DNA from 2 places in the Pseudorhodoferax sp. genome. Region 1 is predicted to be linked to the other one. Evidence: predicted binding sites of a transcription regulator. Region 1 holds the regulator's gene; the other holds the start of a gene.

Region 1 (7,588 bases):
AGCGCCAGCGCCTCCATCGATGGCGACTGGCCGGTCTCGATGCGCGCGCCCAGCTTCTTGAGCAGCCGCAGCAGCTCGGCCCGGCGCGCGGCGCGGGTGGACACCCAGACCGGCGGCAGCTGCGCGACCTGCGGCACCGGCGGCTCGGGCGGCATCTCGGCCACGCCGCCGGCGTAGCGGTAGAAGCCTTCGCCGACCTTGCGGCCGTAGACGCCGCCGGCCACGCGCTGCGCAGCCAGCGCGCTGGGCCGGTAGCGCGGTTCCTCGTAGTACTGGCGGTAGATCGACTCCATGACCGGATGGGAGACGTCCAGCCCGGTCAGGTCCATCAGCTCGAACGGGCCGAGCTTGAAGCCGGCCTGGTCCTTCAGGATGCGGTCGATCGTGGCGAAGTCGGCCACGCCCTCGCCGACGATGCGCAGCGCCTCGGTGCCGTAGCCGCGGCCGGCGTGGTTGACGATGAAGCCCGGCGTGTCGGCGGCCTGCACCGGCGTGTGGCCCATCGCCTGCGCGTACTGCATGAGCCCGGCGCAGACGGCCGGGTCGGTCTTCAGGCCGGCGACGACCTCGACCACCTTCATCAGCGGCACCGGGTTGAAGAAGTGGTAGCCGGCCAGGCGCCCGGGGCGCTGGAGCGCGGCGCCGATCGCGGTGATCGACAGCGAGGACGTGTTGCTGGCCAGCACGGCGTCGGCGCGCACGATGGCTTCCAGTTCCGCGAACAGCCGCTGCTTGACGTCCAGCCGCTCGACCACCGCCTCGATCACCAGGTCGCAGTCGGCCAGATCGGACAGCGTGTCGGCCAGGACCAACGCGGCGCGCTGGCGTTCCCGCTGCGCTGCGTCCAGCCGGCCCTTCTCGTGCAGCCTGTCCCATTGCGCGAAAACGGCCTCGCGGGCTCCGGCGGCGGCCTGCGGCTGCAGGTCGTGCAGTTTGACCGTGCTCCCGGCCTGTGCTGCAATTTGCGCGATTCCTCGGCCCATGGCGCCGGCTCCGACGATGCCGACGACGCGATATGCTTTGACCATCGGTCGATTATTACCTGCGGATCAGCATGCTATGGTGCGCCAATGACGCGTAGAAAGACACCGTGAAACTCGGCAACAAGCTGGTGGGCCTGGTGCTGTTGGGGGCAGCGGCAGGCAGTTCTGCAATGACGCTGGGCCGCGCACGTGGCAACGTGGTGCTGGGCCAGCCCTTGAGCCTCGCGATCGAGATCGGCGTCAACGCCGCGGACGAGGCGTCCTCGCAATGTTTCCGCGCCAAGGTGTTCCATGGCGACCGGGCGATCGACCCGGGCCGCGTGCGCGTGGTGGTGCAGCCGCCCGATGGCGGCTCCGGCAGCGCGGTGCTGCGGCTGCGCTCCAGCGCGGTGGTCGACGAGCCGGTGGTCGGCGTGGTGCTGCAGGCCTTGTGCGGCACCGGCGGCACGCGGCGCTACGACTTCCTTCCCGAGTTCCCGGCCGACCTGGTGGCCGCGCAGGCCCCGGCGGCTGTTGCGCCGGTACCACCGGTGCCGGCGCCGTCCGCTGCACCGGCTGCGCCACCCGTCGCGGCGCGGACTGCACCGGCGCCCGTCCCCGCGCCGCCGGCTGCGGCCGTGCCGCGCAAGGCGGCGCCCGTGGCGGTCCGCACCGCGCCTGCGAAGGCGGAACGCCAGGCGCCCCCCAGGGCCGTGGCGCGTGCGAAAGCGCCGGCAGCCGAGTCACCTGCCGCGCTTGGAGCCGCCGGCATCGCCGATGCCGGCGGCACGCCGCGGCTGACGCTGGACGCACCGCTCGCCCGCCAGGCCGGTTTGCAGCCCAGTCCGGCGCTGCCCGGCGCACCGGCCGACCCGGCCGCGGCCGCGCGCGAGGAGGCGGCCGCGCTGTGGCGCGCAATGCAGCTGACGCCCGAGGAGATCGTGCGCGAGTGGAAGCGGATGGACGCGCTGGTGGCCCAGGCCGCGGCGCGCGCCGCCCAGTCGGCGCAGCCCGGCGCGGCGGAGCGCGAACTGCGCGCGCGCCTCGAAGCGGCCGAGCGCCGCCTCGACGAGTCCGAGCGCGGCCGCGTCGACATCCTGCTGCTGTACGGCCTGCTGGCGCTGCTGCTGCTGGCCATCGGCCTGGCCGCGTACTTCTGGCAGCGTGCGCGCAACGCGGCGCTGGCAGCGCACTGGAGCGTCCAACCGACCGCGCCGTCCGCGCCGGTGCCGCTGGAGACCGGGCGCGACGCGCCGTTCACCTTCAAGCCGGCGGCCGTGGCCAGGTCCTCGATGGCCGACGAGTTTTTCGACAGCGAGCCGGCGTCCGCCATGGGCGCCGCCAAGCCCTCGGTGCAGGACGGTCGTGCCGGCAGCAGCACCGTGTTCGCGCAGAGCGCGCGGCCAATACCGGCGCCGGCCATCGTCTCGCGGCCGGTGCGGCCGGACGAGTTCTTCGACGTGCACCAGCACGCCGAGTTCTTCATTTCGCTGGGCCAGTACGAGCAGGCGGTCGAGGTGCTGGAGCAGCATCTGCGCGAACACGACGACATGAGCCCGCTGGGCCTCCTGGAATTGCTCGGGCTGCACCACCGGCTCGGACGGCAGGACGGCTACAACGCCGTGCGCAAGCGCTTCGAGGCGCGCTTCAATGCCCACCTGCCGAGCTTCGCGGCCTTCCACGACGAAGGGCTGGGCTTGGAAGAGTACCCGGCCACGCTGCTCAGCATCGAGACGGCGTGGGGCGAGGCGCGCGTGCTGGACACGATCGAAGCCAATCTGCTGCGCCATCCCGGCGATGCCAGCCGGCCTCTGGATCTGGCGGCGTACCGCGACCTGCTGCTGCTGTACGGTGTTGCCCAGGCCATCGCCATGCCGGCCGGCCAGGAGCGGACGCCGTCGAGCTTCGGCGGGCTGGGCGTGGGCGAGCCGGTGGCGCACGCGCAGCCGGCGCGGCCGGAACCACCGCCGGTGCCGGTGCCCGCCTTGCCGGAACTGGACCTCGAACTGGATCTGGTGCCGGAGTCCGGCCCGACGCCGCTGCGGCACGGCACCGACCACGACACGATGGCCAGCGTGCCGCTGGACCTGGACCTGTCGGACTTCGACGACCTGTCGGCGTCCGCGCCGTCGCCGCTGGCTTCGGTCGACATCGACCTGGCGCAACTCGACCTGGATGCCGTCCCGGCTTCCGCACCCGTCGCGGCGCCTCCGCCGGCCAAGCCCGAACTGGACAGCGGGATGATCGCGTTCGACCTGTTCGATCCCACCACCGAGGCGCAGATCGCGCCGAAGTCCACGCGCGGCTCCAGCCTGTAGGCTGGTGGCTGGTGCAGCGTCAGCGCCGGACTTGCAGTGCGCCCGGGTTGACGATGTTGGTCGGCGTGCCGCGGATGTAGTTCACCACGTTGTCGAAGGCCGCGCTGAAGTACATCTCGTAGCTCTGCAGTTCCACGTAGCCGATGTGCGGCGTGCAGATGCAGTTCTCCAGGCGCAGCAGCGCGTGGCCCTGCAGGATGGGTTCGCTCTCGAACACGTCGACGGCCGCCATGCCGGGGCGCCCGCGGTTCAGGCCGGCCAGCAGGGCGTCCGGCTCGATCAGTTCGGCGCGCGCGGTGTTGACCAGTATCGAGGTCGGCTTCATGCGCGACAGATCGTCGAGCCGGACGATGCCGCGCGTCTCCTCGTTCAGGCGCAGGTGCAGCGACAGCACGTCGCTCTCGGCGAACAGTTCGTCCTGCCCGGACGCCACGTGGTGGCCATCGGCCCGCGCCCGCTCGCAGGAGCCGGCGCGGCCCCAGACCAGCACGTGCATGCCGAAGGCGCGGGCGAAGGTACTGACGATCTGGCCGATCCGGCCATAGCCGAAGATGCCCATCGTGCGTCCGCGCAACACCGTGCCCAGCCCGAAGTTCGGTGGCATGGAGGCGGTCTTCATGCCGGACTGCTGCCAGACGCCGTGCTTGAGGTTGCCGATGTATTGCGGCAGCCGGCGCGCAGCGGCCATGACCAGGGCCCAGGTCAGCTCGGCCGGCGCCACCGGCGAGCCCACGCCTTCGGCCACGGCCACGCCGTACTCGGTGCAGGCCGCCACGTCGACGTGCGGGCCGACGCGGCCGGTCTGCGCGACCAGCTTGAGCCGCGGCAGCTTCTCAATCAGGGCGCGGTTCAGGTGCGTGCGTTCGCGGATCAGCACGATGATGTCGGCATCGCGAAGCCGTACGGACAACTGGCCCAGGCCCTTGACGGTGTTGGTGTAGACCTTGGCCGCATAGGGTTCGAGCCTTGCGGCGCAGTCGAGCTTGCGCACCGCGTCCTGGTAGTCGTCGAGGATCACAACGTTCATCCGGGCATTGTGCCTCGCGGCCGCTCGTTGCTCGGCCCCGAAGGGGGCAGGCGCGGGGGGCTTCAGTGCCGCGGTGCCTCGGCTTCCGCAGCGGCCAGGCGGTCCAGTTCGGCGCAGACGTCGGCCATGCGGCCCGAAATGACCATGCGGCCGGCGGCGTTGCGCGCCTGCTGCGGCTCCAGCACGCGCAGCACCCGCAATGGCCGCACGGTGGCGCTGGCAGGACGCCGCGCCGGCCGGCGGCGGCGCAGCCGCGTGGCGAGCCGCCGCGGGCTCCACTCCTCGATCCAGGCTTCGAGCCGTTGCGGCATGGCCTGCACCAGTCGTGCGGCCGCCAGCATTGCGATTCCCATGTCGTACTCCTTCCACGCCAGCGGGTGGATTGGGGCAGGATTGGTTGAACGAGTGCAGCCCCAGGGTGGCCGCGCACCTGCGCAGCCGACGCCCGCCACCTGGAGACTGCGGTACGCAGGCCGGGGAGGCCTACATCAGCATGGTGTTGCGGATCAGGCCGACCGCCAGGCCCTCGATCTCGAACGGTTCGCCGGGCTGCACGACGATGGTCGGATAGTCCGGGTTCTCGGGATGCAGTTCGATGCCGTCTTCGGTGCGCTTGTAGCGCTTGACGGTCACGTCGTCGCCCAGCCGCGCGACGACGATCTGGCCGTTCTTGGCGTCCCGGGTGGCGCGCACGGCCAGCAGGTCGCCGTCCATGATGCCGGCGTCGCGCATGGACATGCCACGTACGCGCAGCAGGTAGTCGGGCTTGTGCTGGAACAGGCTGCTCTCGACGTAGTAGGTCTGGTCCACATGCTCCTGCGCGAGGATGGGCGAGCCGGCGGCCACGCGGCCGACCAGTGGCAATGCGAGCTGGGCCAGTTCCTGCAGCGGCAGGGTGAATTGCTTGGCGCGGCGCTCGTTGACCGAACGCAGCATGTCGCCGCGCAGCCGGATGCCGCGCGAGGTGCCGCTGACGAGCTCGATGACGCCCTTGCGGGCCAACGCCTGCAGATGTTCCTCGGCGGCGTTGGCCGACTTGAAGCCGAGCTCGGCCGCGATCTCGGCGCGCGTCGGTGGCGCCCCGGTGTTGGCGATGGCAGACTGGATCAGCTCCAGAATCTGCTGCTGGCGGGCTGTGAGCTTGACGGGCGATGCGGTGGCGGAAGCGTCTGGCATGGCAGTTCCTTGGGCTGGAAGGTCTGTTGAAATTTCCAGTATCTGTATTTTTAATCAGCTTTTTTGTTTATGCAAGCTTCCGATGCGAATGCGCCGCAGCTGGTGGTCCTGGGGACGGGCGGCACCATCGCCGGCCTCTCGTCGCGGCCCGGGGACAACCTGGGCTACCGCGCGGCCCAGGTGGACGTGGCGCACCTGCTGGCCGGCGTGCCGGCGCCCGCGGGCACGGTGGTGGTGGCCGAGCAGGTCGCGCAACTCGACAGCAAGGACATGGATGGCGACACCTGGGGCCGGCTGGCCCGGTGTTGCGCGGATTGGCTGGCACGGCCGCGGGTTTTGGGCATCGTGGTCGCGCACGGCACCGACACGCTGGAGGAGACGGCGTACTTCCTGCAGTGCGTGCTGGCGCCGGTCAGGCCGGTGGTGCTGACCTGCGCGATGCGGCCGGCCGACGCGCCGATGCCGGACGGTCCGCAGAACCTGCGCGACGCGCTGGCCGTGGCCGCGACCGCCGGCGCGCGCGGCGTGACGGCCGTGTGCGCCGGTGTCGTCCATGCCGCGGCGGACGTGCGCAAGCTGCACGGCTACCGGCTCGACGCCTTCGGCTCCGGCGATGCGGGGCCGCTGGGCTACGTGGAGGAGGGTCGGCTGCGCCGGCTGCGCGACTGGCCGGTGGCGCAGGGAGCTTGCGATGTGGCGCGGCTGCCGGCCGAGGGCGCGCCCTGGCCGCGTGTCGAGATCGTGACCAGCTATGCCGGCGCCAGCGGCGCCATCGTGGATGCGCTGGTGCGCGACGGCGTGCAGGGGCTGGTGGTCGCCGCGACCGGCAACGGCACCGTGCACCGGGCGCTGAACGACGCGCTGGAACGCGCGCGATCGGCCGGTGTGCGCGTGCTGCGCGCCAGCCGCTGCGACCAGGGTCGTGTCATGGGGCCGCAGGAAGGCGCGCTGCCAGGCGCGGATGCGCTGTCGCCGGTCAAGGCGCGCATCCGGCTGGTGCTGGAACTGCTGGGCGGCTGATCAGGCCGACAGGGCGGCCAGCGCGCGGGCGGTGATCTCCTCCACGCTGCCGGTGCCGTCGATCTTGCGGTAGCGCGGCGCGCTGGCCGGATCATTCTTGGCCCACTGGGTGTAGTAGTCGATCAGCGGACGCGTCTGCGCGCTGTAGACGTCCAGGCGCTTGGTCACCGTGGCCTCGCTGTCGTCCTCGCGCTGCACCAGCGGCTCGCCCGTCACGTCGTCGCGTCCTTCGACCTTGGGCGGGTTGAACTTGACGTGGTAGACGCGGCCGGAAGCCGGGTGCGAGCGGCGCCCGCTCATGCGTTCGACGATGGCGTCGAACGGCACGTCGATCTCCAGCACGTAGTCGAGCTTGACGCCGGCGGCCTTCATCGCGTCGGCCTGCGGGATCGTGCGCGGGAAGCCGTCGAACAGGAAGCCGTTGGCGCAGTCCGGCTGCGCGATGCGCTCCTTGACGAGGCCGATGATGATGTCGTCGCCGACCAGGGCGCCGGAATCCATGACCGACTTGGCCTGCAGGCCCAGCGGCGTGCCGGCCTTGACGGCGGCGCGCAGCATGTCACCCGTGGAAATCTGGGGAATCCCGAACTGTTTGCAGATGAATGTGGCTTGCGTGCCTTTGCCGGCGCCGGGTGCGCCCAACAGAATCAGTCTCATGGAAGTCCTCGGAATGCTTGTATGTCAGCGGCAGCGCTGACGGCGCGCAGGCCGTCGCAAGTGCTTCTGGCGGCAAAGGATAGCATGCAGGCTTGGGCGCCTGCGCGCGCCGCAATAGTTCGTCAAAACAGCTGGCGCACCCGCTCCAGGTCCTGTGCGGTGTCCACGCCGGGGCCGGGCGCATGGTCGGTCACGTGCACCGCGATGCGGTGGCCGTGCCACATGGCGCGCAGCTGCTCCAGCGCCTCGGTCTGCTCGATCGGCGCCGGCGGCAGGCCCGGAAAGCGGCGCAGGAAGCCGGCGCGGTAGCCGTAGATGCCGACGTGGCGCAGCGGCGCCGGCGCGACGGGCAGCGACGGCACGCCGCCGGCGTTGCCGTCGCGCCACCATGGGATCGGCGCGCGGCTGAAATACAGCGCGTAGCCCTG
Region 2 (7,588 bases), 1.1 Mb from region 1:
GACGAAGTCAAGAAGGCCTATCGCAAGCTGGCGATGAAATACCACCCCGACCGCAACCAGGGGGACAGCGCCAAGAATGCCGAAGAGAAGTTCAAGGAAGCCAAGGAGGCCTACGAGATCCTGACCGACTCGCAGAAGCGGGCCGCCTACGACCAGTTCGGCCATGCCGGCGTGGACCCGAACATGCGCGGCCCCGGCGGCGGCGACGGCTTCGGCGGCTTCGCGGAGGCGTTCGGCGACATCTTCGGCGACATGTTCGGCGGCGGCAGCGGCCGTGGCCGCGGCGGACGGCAGGTGTTCCGTGGCAGCGACCTGTCCTACGCGATGGAGATCACGCTGGAGGAAGCCGCGCGCGGCAAGGACGCGCAGATCCGCATCCCCAGCTGGGAGGCCTGCGACGCCTGCCACGGCAGCGGCGCCAAGCCCGGCACCCAGCCCAAGACCTGCAGCACCTGCCACGGCCAGGGCGCGGTGCAGATGCGCCAGGGCTTCTTCAGCGTGCAGCAGACCTGCCCGACCTGCCGCGGCACCGGCAAGATCATCCCCGACCCCTGCACCGCCTGCCACGGCCAGGGCAAGATCAAGAAGCAGAAGACGCTGGAGGTGAAGATCCCCGCCGGCATCGACGACGGCATGCGCATCCGCTCGGTCGGCAACGGCGAGCCAGGTTCCAACGGCGGCCCGCCGGGCGACCTGTACATCGAGATGCGCATCAAGAAGCACGAGATCTTCGAGCGCGACGGCGGCGACCTGCACTGCACCGTGCCGATCAGCTTCATCACGGCGGCGCTGGGCGGCGAGATCGAGGTACCGACGCTGACCGGCAAGGCCGCCATCGACATCCCCGAGGGCACGCAGGCCGGCAAGCAGTTCCGCCTGCGCGGCAAGGGCATCAAGGGCGTGCGCGACAGCTACCCCGGCGACCTGTACTGCCACATCGCCGTGGAAACGCCGGTCAAGCTGACCGAGCACCAGCGCAAGCTGCTGCGCGAGCTGGAGGAATCGCTGCAGAAGGGCGGCGGCAAGCATTCCCCGACCGGCGACAGCTGGACCGACCGCCTGAAGAAATTCTTCAGCGCTTGAACGACGCGGGCCTCCAGCCCGCGTTTTTCATTCAGAACAGGCTGCCCTGCCCGTCCGCCGACGGACGGCGGAACCGCGAGAAATCCTCCTCGGCCCGCTCGCGGTTGAAACCCAGCCGCGCGCAGGCCTTGTGGAAGCGCTGGCGGATCAGGTCTGCCCAGATGCCTGCGCCCTGCATGCGCGTGCCGAAGCGGCTGTCGTTGTCGCGGCCGCCGCGCATGTCCTGCACCCGAGCCATCACACGCTCGGCCCGGTCCGGCAGATGCAGCGCCAGCCATTCGCGGAACAGCGGCGCCACCTCCCAGGGCAGGCGCAGCACGGTATAGAAAGCGCTGCGCGCGCCCGCCTCCCAGGCGGCGGCCAGCACCTGCTCCATGTCTTCCGTGACGAACGGGATCTGCGGCGCCACGCTGACGCCGACCGGCACGCCGGCATCCGCCAGCGCGCGGATCGTCCGCAGGCGCCGCTGCGGCGATGCGGCACGCGGCTCCAGCGTGCGCGCAATGCCGGCGTCCAGCGTCGTCACGGTCACGTAGACGGCGGCCAGGCGCTGCGCGGCCATCGGCGCCAGCAGGTCCAGGTCGCGCTCCACCCCGCTGGACTTGGTGATCAGCGAGAACGGGTGCCGCGCCTCGTGCAGCACCTCGACCACGCCGCGCATGATCCGCAGTTCGCGCTCCACCGGCTGGTAGCAGTCGGTCGCCACGCCGACCACGAGGCTGCGCGGCACATAGCGCGGCCGCGCCAGCTCGGCCTGCAGCACGGCGGCGATGTTGCGCTTGGCGATGATCCTGGTCTCGAAGTCCAGCCCTGGCGAGAGGTTCAGGTAGCTGTGCGTGGGCCGGGCGAAGCAGTAGATGCAGCCGTGCTCGCAGCCGCGGTAGGGATTGACCGACTGCTCGAAATAGATGTCGGGCGACTGCTGCCGGGTGATGGCGCTCCTGGCGTCCTCGAAGATCACCTCGGTCGGCACCGGCGCGCCCGCCGCGGCGCCCTGCTCCGCCAACGAGCCCCAGCCGTCGTCGAACGCCTCGCGCGTGTCCCGCGCGAAGCGGTGCGCGAGGCGCGTGGCCGCGCCGCGGCCGCGCAGGGCAGACAGGGGGATCAGGGTGTGGGTGGGCATGGGCGAACGATACTGTAATTCGATACAGCATCCGGCGCTCGTCCTCGCAGTCCGGGAATGGCTGCGCCGAGACGTTCTGCATGTACCCAACGCCAGCCACACGAGGCTCGCGTAGGGAGACATTCGTCGCGGGAGAAATGGTCGATCCATTCAGTGGCGACATTTGCGTCTCGGATTAAGGAAGGTCTGCGCAATGCGCTTTGAGATGTGCTGATGCGGAGCCGCCAAGCCAATTGGCCTTCTCAGCTTCGCCAGCACGCGGGGCGACGCCGTTTTCGGCCCATTTCCTGGCCGTTGGGCTGTTTGCAGACGCACTCATGCCTGCGCTCCCATCAGAGTGCTCCGCGCCATCCACAGGTTGGACAGGGCGAACAGCGTGTGCAACTGCGCGGTGTTCTTCACCAGCCCGCGGTAGCGCACCTTGACGTGGCCGAACTGGCGCTTGATAACCCGAAATGGGTGCTCGACCTTGGCCCGGATGCTGGCCTTGAGGCGTTCGAGTTGGTCGGTCAGCTTGTCGACCGGACGAGCCTTGTCCAGCAGCTTGCGCTTGCCTGGGCGCATGGCGATGTTCCAGCGCACCCCGTCGTGGGCATCAGCTCGCTTACCAGCACCCTGGTAGCCGGCATCGCCCCAGGCCTCGGTTTCCTCGCCGTGCAGCAGCGTGTTGGCTTGGACCACGTCGTTGACGTTGCCTGCCGTGCCGCGCACCGTGTGTACCAGGCCCGAGTCCGCATCCACACCAATGTGGGCCTTCATGCCGAAGTACCACTGCTTGCCTTTCTTGCTCTGCTTCATCTGCGGGTCGCGTTCGCCCGAGGCGTTCTTGGTCGAGCTGGGCGCGGCGATCAGCGTGGCGTCCACCACCGTGCCGGCACGCAGCATCAAACCTTTGGCGACCAGCAATTCGTTGACCAGCGCAAGGACCTGCGGGGCCAGCTTGTGTTCCTCCAGCAGCCGGCGCAATCGCAGGATCGTGGTCTCGTCGGGCAGTGGTGTGTCCCAGTTCAGACCCGCAAACTCGCGGAACAGCGGCACGTCGTGCAGCGACTCTTGCATGGCCGGATCGCTCAGCGTGAACCACTGCTGCATGAAGTAGATGCGCAGCATCGTCTCCACGGCAAACGGCGGGCGACCGCGTTTGCCTTCGGGCGCGTACGGCGTGATCAGACCGACCAGGGCTGCCCACGGCACCACGCGCTCCATCTCGGCCAGAAACTCGCGCTTGGTCGTCAGGTTCAGGCCCAGGTCCGCTTGCTTCATGGCGTCGATTGTCTTTGCTCGCATGTGCCCATCAGCACATCGCGGCGCGATTTACGCAGACCTTCCCTAATATCACCGTTGTTGCGACGCCTTCTCTTCGCTGGAATTCGGCTGCATCAGCGTCGGTGAAGACCGGCAGGCTCCCTGGATTTGCAGCGTCAGCCGCCAATACCCGCAATTCGAACTGGTTGAGCTCGTAGGCTCGAGCATGATTGCGGTAGTTGCGCGCGCGACCCGGATTTTGTGTATCCGCAGCCAACTTGAGCAGCCGCTCGTACTCCACCTTCTTGTCCTTGATCTCGCGAATCAGTTGCTGCTTTTCCATTCTGGTACGCGGACCAAGCAACCAGAATCCCGCGTGCGAATCATGGACATAGCGGTCGAAGAAGTCACTTACCGAGGCTGGAACATCCGGTGCTCGCGCAACTTCTTCAAGAATCTTCAATTGCAACGGCGTTGCATGACTGGCTTTCTTGGAGGATCGGGCTGGCCCAGATATCGCCGGCACATGGTCGTCAGTAGGCTGCATCGCCTCTCGCGCTGCCTGAACGTCTCGGCGCCAATCGAGTTCGGACTCCCATAGATCCGTTCTGTCCTGTGCGTTGGCGTTCTGGTAGCTGCTCAGCGCCTTGAAGCTGTTGTCCGCCGAAACGCTGGCACGCCAACGCCAGTACAACTGCGTGTGGTAGCGCATCCGATCCTCTGGCGCATTCCCGGCCTTGGCCACGTCCTGACGCTCGTCGAACTTGTCGGTCCATCGTGCGTAGTCACTGAAGGCCTTGTCGAGTGCCGGCGCCACTGTGAAATCCGCTTTGATTCGAGGTTCCAAGCGGTCTTTCGTCAGCACCTTGACTCCCGCGTTCAAGGCCTCATGGTACATGTCGTTCAACGGAATCTGGGCAAGCAGCGACGCTCGTCCCGACATGGCCTTGCCCTGCTCGCCCGGGCTATATCCCCCACCCACGTCGGAGTGAGCACCTGGGAAGACGAACTCCTTCATGCCGACCGGCCAAGTCCCTCCGGCACGCGCGGTCGAAAGTGGGAAGGAGCGTCGAATCTCATGCGCCGCAACGAAATGCACACCATGCTCCATGCCGTCGATTCCCATGCTGCCGTCAGCCCAATCCATGAAGCCGCTGCCGCCCACTGGCGACGAATCGGCCAGTGCCACGGATGCCACCGTATCGAAGATGCCCAAGAACCGAAGATTGAAGGCCGCGCCGCCGACCGAACCACCGGTAGCGAGTCGAATCCAGCGAGAGAACGCACGCGCTTGGGCTGCTCCACGCGAAAAACCGATGACCGAGACATTTACCTTGGTCACCTTGGGACGCCTGCCTTCCACCGCCTTCAGCAAGCGCGCATCGAGCCATCGGAAGATGGAAATCATCTTGCTGTCACTCCAGCGCCATAAGGTACCCAGCCCAACCAGTGTAGAGTTAACCAGCCCCTTCATCTCCGACGGCGTCAATAGATCGGACTGAGTCGATGCACTGCAGACAGCGTTGAAGACTTGCAGCATGCCATAGTGGATGCGAGCCTCCCCGCCCTTGGCAAACGTGTTTCCGCTTGGATTGGACTCGGCATCTTCTCCGATTTCTGGAAAATGAGTACCTACGCCCGGAATGTAGTACCGGAAAAATGTTATCTTGTCTTCAATGTGCGCATCGAACAGTGTCACCACGTTCGAGTGGCCCCTGTCGGGGCGGTCGCGCATCATGTTGTTGTTGGTGCCATCGAAAAAGATCCCGACGTGAATTTCCTTGGTGCAGCACAATCCGTTGGCTGCCGCCGCATCGATGGCCGATGCACGCTGCGCGAGTTCCCTGGCCGTCGGTTGGCGATTGGCACGCGAGAATGCGCCCGGATTCTCCGGATCGGCCTTCGCGGAACTGCGCGGGTTGTCCCACCAGTCGCCGGCCGGGGCGAACGCCAGACGCGCATAGCTCGGCTGCCAACGTCCTGCCCGACCAGTGCCATTGATGCCTTGCGGATCCTGCCAAAGCAGGATCTGTCGACCATTGGGGTCGATCGTGCATCTGGCGGTGTAGGCCTCGGTACTGCGGAAGTACAGGCACGAGGTACTGCCGTTGCTCTGCTTGGCGACGGCATACCAACCGGGCGTGAAACTTGACATAAGGATGATTCCTGCAGTCAGTCGACCATGTCAATACGGAAAGCTGGCCGGCTTCTCCGGTGCCTTCGGACCGGGATAATTCGGATGGCCAGCGCGCATGCTGCTGATTACCAAGCGGACCTCACCCTGCGGCAGGAAGTGGACATTCAGGGTCGTTCCCGGTTCGTCGTACCGATCGATGGGGACGACCTTCTCATGCCACTTTTCAATGGTATCGTCGCCCGTGGCGTTCGGGTCGGAGCTCGACGTCGTCCATCGAACCTGCGCAGTCAGTCCGGGACGCCACTGTTTCGGGTAAGCGATGCAGCAGACAAAGCTGCCACCGCCGCCATAGGCGCGTGAATTACCGCCCCCTTGACCATCCACGTAGAACTGATGGATGTAGTCCGGCGTATGGTTGTAGGGGCTGATAGTGGCGATCATCTGATCGGGCTTGGTCTTTCCGTCCCCGGAGGACTTGGAACAGGCGACGAGCGGCAGGACTGCAAATGCAGCCATCACCAGCCAGAATTTGGATTTGGATTTGGATTTCATGGTCGTGCTCAACGGGGCGGAATTTCGTGTCGGGACTGCAACCGATCCCACAGTGCGTCACTCCACCCCTTCATTGCCTTCACCAAGGTGGTTTCGCCGCGTTCGATATCGTGCCACGTTGCTTGAAGCTCGGGGGTCCGGTCAAAATCCGGCCCACAGGAAAGGGCGAGGATCGCGAACTGCAAACGATCGTTCGGCGACGTGACGCCGCGCGCATCAGCCCGGCCGAGCACGGCATCGAGGTGATCCCTGAACGGGCCGAAGCCGTCGGCGGGAACAAGTTCCGGCGTGCTTTCGTTCAGCAAGCCGAACAGCGTATCGGGTTCGCTGGCGCGCAGCAGCGCGGAAAACTGTATTTTGTCGAGCTCCAGATGGGGCGCCATGTCGGCGTGCTCGGCCATGTCGACGTGACTTTCCCTTGACCAGAATCGGGCGCTGGCGTGGTGGTCGAACCAGGCCCATGCATTGACTGCATGCGACACCCGGGTCCGTTGCGCGGGGGTCAGATTCGACAGCAATTCGGGCAACACGCGTGTGTCCGCGAATCGGCAGTGCGCCAGCATGTCGCCGTCGATCAGCACTCGCGACAGATACGCGCCCAGCGCCAGAAGATCGGCTTGCGGAGCTGCGGTTTGCACGAGGCTCAGCGCAGATGCCCGTGCATCGAGTGCGAGAAGGCGCATCAAACCCTGAGCGGCCCGATCCTCGTCTGTTGGCAACGCAATCCATAGCGGCGCATGCTCGCCGTACACCTCGAGCGGGCTGCCCTGAAGCGCATTGATTGCGGACCAACCCAACGACACCAGAATCGATCTCAGCCGTTTGCCGTCGAGCAGTGCTGGATCGACGAGGGCCCAGAGTGGGCGTTCGTCAGGCTCGCGCAAGCCTTTCTGCATTTCACGCAGTGCCTCGGGTGAAGCCGCGTCTCTGGCGAAATCCATGACAGCCGACTATTGCAGCGCGGCAAACGGCGCACCCGCCTTGGCGGCCTTGAGAAGGCAAGGCACGCACACGCTCGAAGGCATTAAGGAAGGTCTGCGTAAATCGCGCCGCGATATGCTGATGGGCACATGCGAGTAAAGACAATCGACGCCATGAAGCAAGCGGACCTGGGCCTGAACCTGACGACCAAGCGCGAGTTTCTGGCCGAGATGGAGCGCGTGGTGCCGTGGGCAGCCCTGGTCGGTCTGATCATGCCGTACGCGCCCGAAGGCAAACGCGGTCGGCGGGAGAGTCCGAATTTCTGTGTTCGAGGCGCTGAGACTTTTGCACGGCGGCGGTCGGCGCTTGCGACGAGGCGAGCGACGCGGTGGGAAAGTCGGTCTTGATCCTACGCGACGGTCCTGGTGAACCGGTCTTCGTAGAGGATCGCGAACTGGTTCATCGCCTCCTTCCAGTTGTGCGCAGCACGACCCCAGTCGGCCGTGATGTTGCGCAGGGCCAGCCAG

Evidence for each region. Region 1 encodes LexA, which represses DNA repair genes until DNA is damaged. Its sites were predicted from a motif close to ACTGTATNNNNATACAGT; they were not measured.
Region 2: the regulator LexA is predicted to act here: its motif matches at 2,218-2,235, upstream of QM782_RS19315 (PA0069 family radical SAM protein).

The regions. Positions count from the first base shown of each region.
Region 1 covers NZ_JASGJZ010000001.1:5,273,866-5,281,453, reverse strand. Annotated here, with positions in the region: gene QM782_RS24335 (3-hydroxyacyl-CoA dehydrogenase) at 1-1,028, opposite strand, end outside; gene QM782_RS24330 (hypothetical protein) at 1,091-3,280, shown strand; gene QM782_RS24325 (D-2-hydroxyacid dehydrogenase family protein) at 3,300-4,307, opposite strand; gene QM782_RS24320 (hypothetical protein) at 4,370-4,660, opposite strand; gene lexA (transcriptional repressor LexA) at 4,791-5,483, opposite strand; gene QM782_RS24310 (asparaginase) at 5,553-6,503, shown strand; gene adk (adenylate kinase) at 6,504-7,160, opposite strand; gene kdsB (3-deoxy-manno-octulosonate cytidylyltransferase) at 7,283-7,588, opposite strand, start outside.
Region 2 covers NZ_JASGJZ010000001.1:4,147,499-4,155,086, reverse strand. Annotated here, with positions in the region: gene dnaJ (molecular chaperone DnaJ) at 1-1,083, shown strand, start outside; gene QM782_RS19315 (PA0069 family radical SAM protein) at 1,115-2,206, opposite strand; gene QM782_RS19310 (IS5 family transposase) at 2,522-3,469, opposite strand; gene QM782_RS19305 (T6SS phospholipase effector Tle1-like catalytic domain-containing protein) at 3,501-5,606, opposite strand; gene QM782_RS19300 (DUF3304 domain-containing protein) at 5,637-6,140, opposite strand; gene QM782_RS19295 (DUF4123 domain-containing protein) at 6,149-7,081, opposite strand; partial or broken gene QM782_RS19290 (IS5/IS1182 family transposase) at 7,235-7,378, shown strand; gene QM782_RS19285 (IS256 family transposase) at 7,471-7,588, opposite strand, start outside.